DNA from 4 places in the Arthrobacter sp. zg.Y820 genome. Region 1 is predicted to be linked to each of the others. Evidence: predicted binding sites of a transcription regulator. Region 1 holds the regulator's gene; each other region holds the start of a gene.
The links. Region 1 encodes LexA, which represses DNA repair genes until DNA is damaged. Its sites were predicted from a motif close to TCGAACANNTGTTCGA; they were not measured.
Positions count from the first base shown of each region.

Region 2: the regulator LexA is predicted to act here: its motif matches at 1,382-1,397, upstream of ruvA (Holliday junction branch migration protein RuvA).
Region 3: the regulator LexA is predicted to act here: its motif matches at 870-885, upstream of QNN99_RS07790 (HNH endonuclease signature motif containing protein).
Region 4: the regulator LexA is predicted to act here: its motif matches at 855-870, upstream of QNN99_RS17270 (HNH endonuclease signature motif containing protein).

Region 1 is NZ_JASKLX010000013.1:32,554-34,750, forward strand. It holds gene QNN99_RS15275 (ATP-dependent DNA helicase) at 1-723, shown strand, start outside; gene lexA (transcriptional repressor LexA) at 868-1,689, opposite strand; gene QNN99_RS15285 (LysM peptidoglycan-binding domain-containing protein) at 2,096-2,197, shown strand, end outside.
Region 2 is NZ_JASKLX010000006.1:154,238-156,434, reverse strand. It holds gene ruvB (Holliday junction branch migration DNA helicase RuvB) at 1-705, opposite strand, end outside; gene ruvA (Holliday junction branch migration protein RuvA) at 731-1,360, opposite strand; gene ruvC (crossover junction endodeoxyribonuclease RuvC) at 1,518-2,123, opposite strand; gene QNN99_RS05950 (YebC/PmpR family DNA-binding transcriptional regulator) at 2,131-2,197, opposite strand, start outside.
Region 3 is NZ_JASKLX010000008.1:60,644-62,840, forward strand. It holds gene QNN99_RS07785 (DNA glycosylase AlkZ-like family protein) at 109-597, shown strand; gene QNN99_RS07790 (HNH endonuclease signature motif containing protein) at 1,017-2,197, shown strand, end outside.
Region 4 is NZ_JASKLX010000018.1:31,556-33,752, forward strand. It holds gene QNN99_RS17260 (AMP-binding protein) at 1-20, opposite strand, end outside; gene QNN99_RS17265 (DUF1540 domain-containing protein) at 91-381, opposite strand; gene QNN99_RS17270 (HNH endonuclease signature motif containing protein) at 1,080-2,197, shown strand, end outside.

The DNA of each region.
Region 1 (2,197 bases):
CTGGGGCTCCTGGGGCCGGGCGCGCCGTCGTGGACGGGGACCGACGTCGGCAGTCCGTTCGACTATCCGCGGCAGGGCGTGCTGTACGTGGCGAAGGACCTGCCCAAGCCCGAGCGCGGCACCTCGGAGGCGCAGCTGGATGAAATCGAGGCGCTTCTGAAGGCCTCGAACGGCGGAGCACTGGGACTGTTCTCCTCGCGCCGGGCGGCCGAGGAGGCCGCCGACGCGATGCGCACCCGGGTGGATTTCCCGATCCTGTGCCAGGGGGAGTCCTCGATGTCCTCGCTCGTCAAGCAGTTCTCCGAGGAACCCGACACCTGCCTGTTTGGCACCATGTCGCTGTGGCAGGGCGTTGACGTGCCGGGTGCCGCCTGCAGGCTGGTGCTGATTGACCGCATACCGTTCCCGCGTCCGGATGACCCGCTGATGACCGCGCGCACCCGCGCAGTGGCCAAGGCCGGCGGCAACGGCTTCATGTCAGTTGCCGCGACCCACGCGGCCGTCCGGCTGGCGCAGGGTGCCGGCCGTCTGATCCGTGCCGCGGGGGACCGCGGTGTGGTGGCCATCCTGGACTCCCGCTTGGCCACGGCCCGCTACGGCAGCTTCCTGAAGGCAGCCCTGCCGCCGTTCTGGTCCACGACTGACCGCTCTGTGGTGCTCTCGGTCCTGGGACGGCTCGCCGAGCAGTCGGCGGCTGCGGAGAAGGCCCCTGCGCGGAAGTAGCGCCGGCACCACTGAACGGAAAGGGCGGTCGGAGATAACTCCGACCGCCCTTTCCGCGTTACTCCACCCGTTATCCGCTCCAGCCCTCGCGGGAGAGCACCCGTGGAATCCCGCCCCGGGGACCGCTGCTGTGTGCGGGGCCCGCTAGAGCGAGCGCATCACCGAGACAACCTTGCCCATGATGACTGCATGGTCGCCCACGATGGGCTCATAGCGCGTGTTCTGCGGCAGCAGCCAGGTGTGGCCGTTGCGCTGCCGGAAGGTCTTGACCGTGGCTTCGTCATCCAGCAGGGCGGCAACGATGTCGCCGTTCTCAGCCGTGGGCTGCCGGCGGACAACCACCCAGTCACCGTCGCAAATCGCGGCGTCGACCATGGAGTCGCCCGAGACCCTGAGCATGAACAGGTCTCCGTGACCCACCAGCTGGCGGGGCAGCGGCATGATGTCCTCGACAACCTGTTCAGCGAGGATCGGACCGCCGGCGGCGATGCGGCCCACCAGCGGCACCATGGCCGTGTCAACGGAGGTCGACAGCTCGGTGACCGTGGCCATTCCGGCAGCCGAGCCTGCTTTGTCGCCGGCGCCGTCTTCGCCGGTGCGGGAGCCGGCGGCTGCCGGCGCAGACTCGGCCGGGGAACCGGCTGAGTCCTCGCCCGGAGCGACGGCCTTCCCGTCCCGCAGCATTAGCGGAATCAGGATTTCCATGGCGCGGGGGCGCTTGGGGTCGCGGCGGATGTAGCCGAGCTTCTCCAGCTGCATGAGCTGATGGGTCACGCTGGAAAGGCTTGCCAGCCCCACGGTGTCTCCGATTTCCCGCATGGTGGGCGGATAACCGTTGGTGCTGACGGAACGCTGGATCATCTCCAGGACGGTCTTCTGCCGCGGAGTCAGACCTTTCGCACGCGCACGGGAGCCGGTTGCCGCTGGCTGGTTGGTGCTGTCTTCGGAAGCAGTCCTGCGGGCCACGTGGGGTTCCCTTCGGGGTCAGCTGGTCCGGTCGGTGCCGGAGCTGGTCGGGTGAATGTCGGGGTTGGAACGCTGTGCAAGCCGTGCCGGCGGTTATGTCAGAGGCAGCTGATTCAGTGGTCCTGTACGAACCGCTGCGGAGCCCGCGCTCCGGCTTCGGTCCGGACGGAACCGGATGAACCTCTTCCTCATGCTCAACGCTAGGCGAGCGGAGCAACGTTTTCAAACATTTGTTCGAGCGAGTCTCGACTTTGTTAGTAGATAGGTGCTAGAAATGAGTTCACAAGAATCGAACATACTTTCGATGATGGCAGCGCGCCGGAGTCCAAAGATGTCTGATAGCTTCCAATCGTTCGAATATGGCTTCGGTTATTTCCTGCGGCCATCGAACCGGAAAGGTGCTGAAATGCCCGCCCAGATACACCTGTCAAACCCCATCTCACGTTTCATCTCCGCCCCGGCCCGACCTCAGCTGACGGCCGCCCGGGCCTCAGCGCCGAGGCCCGTT
Region 2 (2,197 bases), on a different contig from region 1:
CTGGTCCACGCCGTGCACCAGCGCCCAGTCCCGCACCCGGCGCAGCAGCCGGTTGGCGATGCGCGGCGTCCCCCGGGAGCGGCCGGCAACTTCAGCGAACCCGGCGGAATTGACCTTCATGTCCATCAGCATTGCCGAGCGGCGCAGCACCAGCTCCAGCTCCGTCGTGGAGTAGAACTCAAGGTGTCCGGTGAAGCCGAAACGGTCCCGCAGCGGACCGGGCAGCAGGCCGGCCCGCGTGGTGGCGCCCACCAGGGTAAACGGCGGCAGGTCCAGCGGAATGGCCGTGGCGCCGGCGCCCTTGCCCACGATGATGTCCACCCGGAAATCTTCCATGGCCATGTAGAGCATTTCCTCGGCCGGCCGCGACATCCGGTGGATCTCGTCGAGGAACAGCACCTCCCCCTCGGTGAGCGAGGACAGGATGGCGGCCAGGTCACCGGCGTGCTGGATGGCCGGGCCGGACGAAATGCGCAGCGGCGCGTTCATTTCGGCAGCGATGATCATCGACAGGGTGGTCTTGCCCAGCCCGGGAGGCCCGGACAGCAGCACGTGGTCGGCGCTGCGGCCCCGCAGCCGGGAGGCTTCCAGGACGAGGGAGAGCTGCTCGCGCACGCGTTTCTGGCCGACGAAATCGTCGAGGTTCTTCGGCCGCAGGGCCGCCTCGATCGCCTTGTCGTCCGGGTCACCGGTGGGGGCAACGATCCCGTCCCCGGGAAGGGCTGACACCTCAGCTCACCTGCTGGCGCGGTGCGCGGGCCCGGGCGCCGTCGGTGCCCAGGCGGCGGAGGGTCAGTTTCAGGATTTCGCCCACGTTGCCGGCGGCGGCGACGTCCGGCGCTTCGGCGACGGCGGCGTCGATGGCCGCTGTGGCGTCCTTCTCCGTCCAGCCCAGTCCGGTCATGGCGGCCAGGACCTGGTCCTGCCAGCGTGCTGTTGCCGGAGCATCCGCAGTGCCCAGCGGCACCAGCTTGTCGGCCAGTTCCAGCACGATCCGGCGGGCGCCCTTGGGTCCGATGCCGGAAACCTTGCTGAAGGCCTTGTCATCACCGGAGGACGCGGCCACGCGGATTGCTTCCGGGGTGTGGACGGCCAGGACGGCCAGCGCAATGCGCGGGCCGACGCCGCTGACGCTCAGCAGCGTTTCGAAGACTTCCCGCTGGTCGGCGTCGGTGAAGCCGAACAGCGTCATGGAGTCCTCGCGGACAATCATGGCGGTCTGCACCAGCGCTTCACGGCCCACGTGCAGGGAGCTCAGCGTCTGCGGCGTGGCCTGAACCAGCATTCCGAGGCCATTAACGTCGATCACTGCCGAGTGCAGGCCAACGTGCGTTACGGTCCCGCGCAGGGATGCGATCATGACAAAACTCCAGGGGCTGTGTAGAACATATCTACGAATACCCTACTGCGTGCCGGCAGCATTCCCCGGTTCCGGCGCGCTGCCGCAGGAGTATCAGCCACGCCGGGCCGGTCAACACAGGGGCCGGTCAACACAGAGCCGGTCAACACAGAGCCGGTCAGCGCCGGGCGCGGGCTTCGGCTTCAGCCCAGAGCCGTTGGGCCGGCGTCAGCCCGGCGGTGGGCGGCCGCACCGCCGCCCGCGCCCCGGAGGCCGATCCCGCCGTCGTCTGCCCCGGTCCGGCAACACCGCGCCGCCAAGCGTGCGTGATGGCCAGCGCGAGGGCGTCGGCGGCGTCGGCGGGTTTGGGCGGCGCGTCGAGGCGCAGGATCTTGGTGACCATTTTGCCCACCGCGTCCTTGTTCGCCCCGCCGGACCCGGTGACCGCGGCTTTCACCTCGGTGGGCGTGTGCAGGGCCACCGGAATGCCGCGCCGCGCCGCGGCCGCGATGACGACGCCGGAGGCCTGCGCGGTGCCCATGACGGTGCTGACGTTGAGCTGGCTGAACACCCGCTCCACGGCCAGGACATCGGGCTTGTGGGTGTCCAGCCACAGGTCAATGGCCTCGGCAATCACCAGCAGCCGCGCGTCCAGGGCAGTTCCCGCCTCGGTGCCGACCACTCCCACCGCGACCAGGGTGGCACGGCGGTTGCGTTCGACGTCGACCACGCCCAGGCCGCACCGGGTCAGGCCCGGATCAACACCGAGGACGCGCAGGCTCACCCGGCGCTCAGTCGTCTTCGAGCTGAGCGAAGACCTCGGCGGGGATGTCGGCGTTGGAGTACACGTTCTGGACG
Region 3 (2,197 bases), on a different contig from region 1:
GCGGGAACATTTAGGGCGAACGACCTGCGGCAGCTTCGGCTGCGGTCTCAGCTCCTGGTGGCATCCGAACCCGTCGGAGCGGCCGAGACTGTTCGCCGCCTTTTGGCCGTGCAGGCCCAAAACCTTGGCGGCGCCTTGTGGAGCGTCGGCCAACGGGCGCCGGGAAGCACTCGCGGCGACGTCGAGGCGGCACTGGCTGCCGGCGTCGTCGTGCTCACACTTACGCCCCCTCCCGCCGATGTGACGGTCTTTCCGCGTGTCCATCTCCTGCCGGGTTTCGATGAGTTCCACATTGGTTATGCCGACCGCGGGCCGATTCTGGCGTCCGAGCACCAAGCATTTGTGGGCCCGGGAAAGAACGGGCTGTTCCGGTCGCCCGTCGTTGTCGACGGTGTTGTGGCTGGTATCTGGTCGGCCTCGGAGCGAAAGGGAAATATCGACGTGGACGTGTCATTGTTTCCAGACCGAGTGGGCCCGATATTGCCTGGGGTAAAAATGCTGAGTGGTACGGAGATGAGGCGTGCGGTCGAGACGGCGGCCACGTTGTACGGACGCTTCCTCTCTGTGGAAGCCCATGCCGCCGTGTCACGGTCGTAAGCCGCTGCGCGGTGGTCGGTGGGTGGTGGTTGGAGGGCGAAGGGTGGTGAGTGGTGCGGTCGCTACGCAGGGGGCCGGACCTGTGACCAGAGATGCTGTCTTATTGCATGCACAGGTATCGGCTAAGGGGCGTAGGTAGTCCGGCGAAAAAGTCGGGTATTTGTGAGTCCTGAAAGGGCCTGTTTTGGGCTGTTTTGGGGCTGTTTTGGAGTGGTTTTGTGGCTTCTCGAACCGGGAATGTCAGTGCCGGGTGAAAGTCTTTAGTCATGGATCAGAACGGATCTTCGGCCGGGACTCCCGGCACTGGCGGTGAGACTGCAGGTTGCAGTCGGTTCGTCTTTGTCGCCGAGCCGGGCGTTGCCGGAGGTGAGCCTGATAATGGGTTGAACGGGTCTCTGGTCCTGCAGAATGTGGAGTCGTTGACCGAGGAGCAAACCGGGACGGTGTTGGCCCGGCTCAATCATTTGTCGCGGTGGGTGCAGGCGCAGCAGGCTCGGGTCCTGTCCCGGCTGCAGACCGTCTACGAGGACGAGACGCTATCCGTTACCGGGTTGCGGGACGCGGAGATGGCGTTCAGTCTCGCTGCGGAGGAAGCCGCAACCATTCTGGGAGTTCCCACCGGTACCGGAAAGGCGTTGATGAGTCAGGCCGGTGATCTCTGCACCAGGAACACGGCCACGCTGAAGGCGTTGGAGGCCGGACAGATCAGTTACGGGCACGCGGAGATCCTGGTGGAGCAGTGTGTGGGAGTGGTGCCGGCGGAGCTGCCCGGGTTTGAGGCGGAGCTGCTGGGGATGGCTGCGGGCCAGACCAAAACCCAGTTCCGGGCGAAGGCTCACCGGCTGCGGGAGAAGTACTATCCGGAAACCATCGTGCAGCGGCAGTTGACGGCGTTTGAGCAGCGGACGGTGTGGGTGCGTCCGGAGCCGGACGGGATGTCCTGGCTCTCGGCGTTACTGCCGGCCGAGAAAGCCCAAGCCATTTTTACTCAGCTCAGTGTTGCGGCCCGGGGTGAGCGGGCCGCCGGAGACACGCGCACGGTGGATCAGTTGCGCACGGATATCCTCACGGACTTGCTCGGGGGCCACGACCATGAATGCGGGGACGACTGCGGCCACGGTGGTGGCGGCCGTGGCAAAGGCAGCAAAGGTAGCCGTGGTGGACGCAACGCAGGTGGCGCAGGCGCGGGAGCAAAGAGGGGCAAGGGCCGTAGCAAGGGTTCCGGCTCCGGCAACAAGGCCAGCAGCCAAGGTGAGGGTTCCGGTTCTGCTGCCGGCTCCGACTCCGATACCGGTTCCCGCTCCGGGAAGGGGTCCGGGTCCTGCCGGATTGGCCATGGTCCCCGGGCTCGGACGGAGATTCTGGTGCTGATCAACGCCGAAACCCTCTTCGGTGCCGATGATCAGCCGGCCGAGCTGAACGGGTACGGGCCGATCAGTCCCGTAACGGCTCGGCGGATGGCACGCGAGGCCATGAAATGGACGCCGGTGGAACGCGATCCGGACACCGAGGAGATCCTGCGGGTGGGGAAACGGCGGAAGGTTCCCGACGGATTGAAGCGGGTTCTGCGGGTGCGGGACGGGACGTGCCGGTTCCCGGG
Region 4 (2,197 bases), on a different contig from region 1:
GCGGTATCCAAGCCTGGCATTGTTCTCCTTTGAGGCGGTTAATCGCCTCCAACGCTACAGGGTTTTTGAGGCTTGGATCACACATTGTGCCTAGCGGGGCTGGTAGGTTAGGCAGTCCGCCAGCTCGGAACCGGGGCCGACTTTGACATCGTGGGCATTGCACATGAGGTGGTCGTTATGCCGGCACTCGCTCCGCAGGCAGGCTCCGACCGATGCAAGAACCTTGGGCAGGCCTCCGGTTTCAGCCGTGTCGATGAAGGTGGAGCAGCTCGCGTGGTCGGGGGTGCCGCCGACTGTGATGGCGTAAGCGGTGCAGCCGTCGTGGTTGAAATCGCAGCTGTGGACGGCGCAATCGCTGACGGGCGCTACATGATCAGTCATGATTCCTCCAGAGGGAGTTATGTCTGTCGAATTTCGAACGTACCACCGTTGTCCGCCGATAATTAGGGCGAATATGTTGCACGTATTTCCGGATGTCTGCCACGCCGCAGCGCACGTCGGGGGAGGCGTGCCGAGGGGTGCTGAAGGCTCCCCGGGCGGGCTGATTCGACCCCTCCTTCGACGACTCGTCCATGCTGTTCTGATGGGCCTCTTCGGTGGCACTGTTCGGTGGCACTGTTCGGTGGGCGTCGTCGGGGAAGCATGTCGGTGAGGCATCCGTTCTGCCCGGTTTGTCTGGGATGTATGAGTTGCCCCTGCACGAGCGGGTATCCAGTCTTCGCAGCCAGTAGTTGCCAGCAAAAGTGGGGTATTTGTGAGTCCTGAAAAGGGCCCGTTTTGGCCTGTTTTGGGGTGGTTTTGGCGCTTCTGGAACCGGGAATGTCAGTGCCGGGTGAAAGTCTGAAGTCATGGATCAGAACGGATCTTCGACCGGGACTCCCGGCACTGGACATGGGCAGGCTGCAAACTCCAGCCTGTCGGTTTTCCTTGCCGAGCCGGGCGTTGTCGGAACTGATCCAGCTGTCAGTGACGGAGCTGAAGTTCAAGGATCCGGTGGCTCTCTGGCCCCTGCCTCCTCTGATAATTCCGTCCATCCTGTCCATTCCCCGGGGCCGTCCGACACCGGTTACCGGGACGGGTTGACCGGGTTCCTGGCCCTGCAGAACGTGGAGTCCCTGACCGAGGCTGAAGTCGGTGGGGCCTTGTTGCGATTGGATCATTTGATCCGGTGGGCGCAGGCGCAGCAGGCTCGGGTCCTGTCCCGGCTGCAGACCGTTTACGAGGACGAGACGCTATCCGTTACCGGGTTGCGGGACGCGGAGATGGCGTTCAGCCTCGCCGCGGAGGAAGCCGCAACCATTCTGGGAGTGCCCACCGGTAGCGGAAAGGCGTTGATGAGTCAGGCCGGTGATCTCTGCACCAGGAACACGGCCACGCTGCAGGCGTTGGAGTCCGGGCAGATCAGTTACGGTCACGTCGAGATCCTGGTGGAGCAGTGTGTGGGCGTGGTGTCGGGCGAGCTGCCCGGGTTCGAGGCGGAGTTGCTGGGTCTGGCGGCGGGTCAGACCAGAACCCAGTTCCGGGTGAAGGCTCACCGGCTGCGGGAGCAGTACTATCCGGAGACCATCGTGCAGCGGCAGTTGACGGCGTTTGAGCAGCGGACGGTGTGGGTGCGTCCGGAGCCGGACGGGATGTCCTGGCTTTCGGCGTTGCTGCCTGCCGAGAAAGCCCAAGCCATTTTTACTCAGCTCAGTGTTGCGGCCCGGGGTGAGCAGGCCGCCGGGGACACACGCACGGTGGATCAGTTGCGCACGGACATCCTCGCGGATCTGTTGGGCGGCCACGAGCATGAGTGCGGGGACGAGTGCAGCAACGGTGGTGGTGCGGGTGCCGGGGGTAAGAAGGGTAAGGGCCGTCGTAAGGGATCCGGCTCCGGCAGGGGCGCCAGCGGCGAAGGTAAGGGTTCGGGCACCGGCAAGCGTTCTGGCCCAGATGCCGGCTCCGGCCAGGGATCAGGTTCTGATACTGGTTCCGGCAAGGGCTCCGGCAAGGGGTCCGGGTCCTGCCGTATTGGCCATGGTCCCAGGGCTCGGACGGAGATCCTGGTGCTGATCAACGCCGAAACCCTCTTCGGAGCCGATGACCAGCCAGCCGAACTGAACGGATACGGGCCCATCAGTCCCGAAACGGCCCGGAGGATGGCCCGCGAGGCCATGAAATGGACACCGGTGGAACGCGACCCGGACACCGAAGAGAT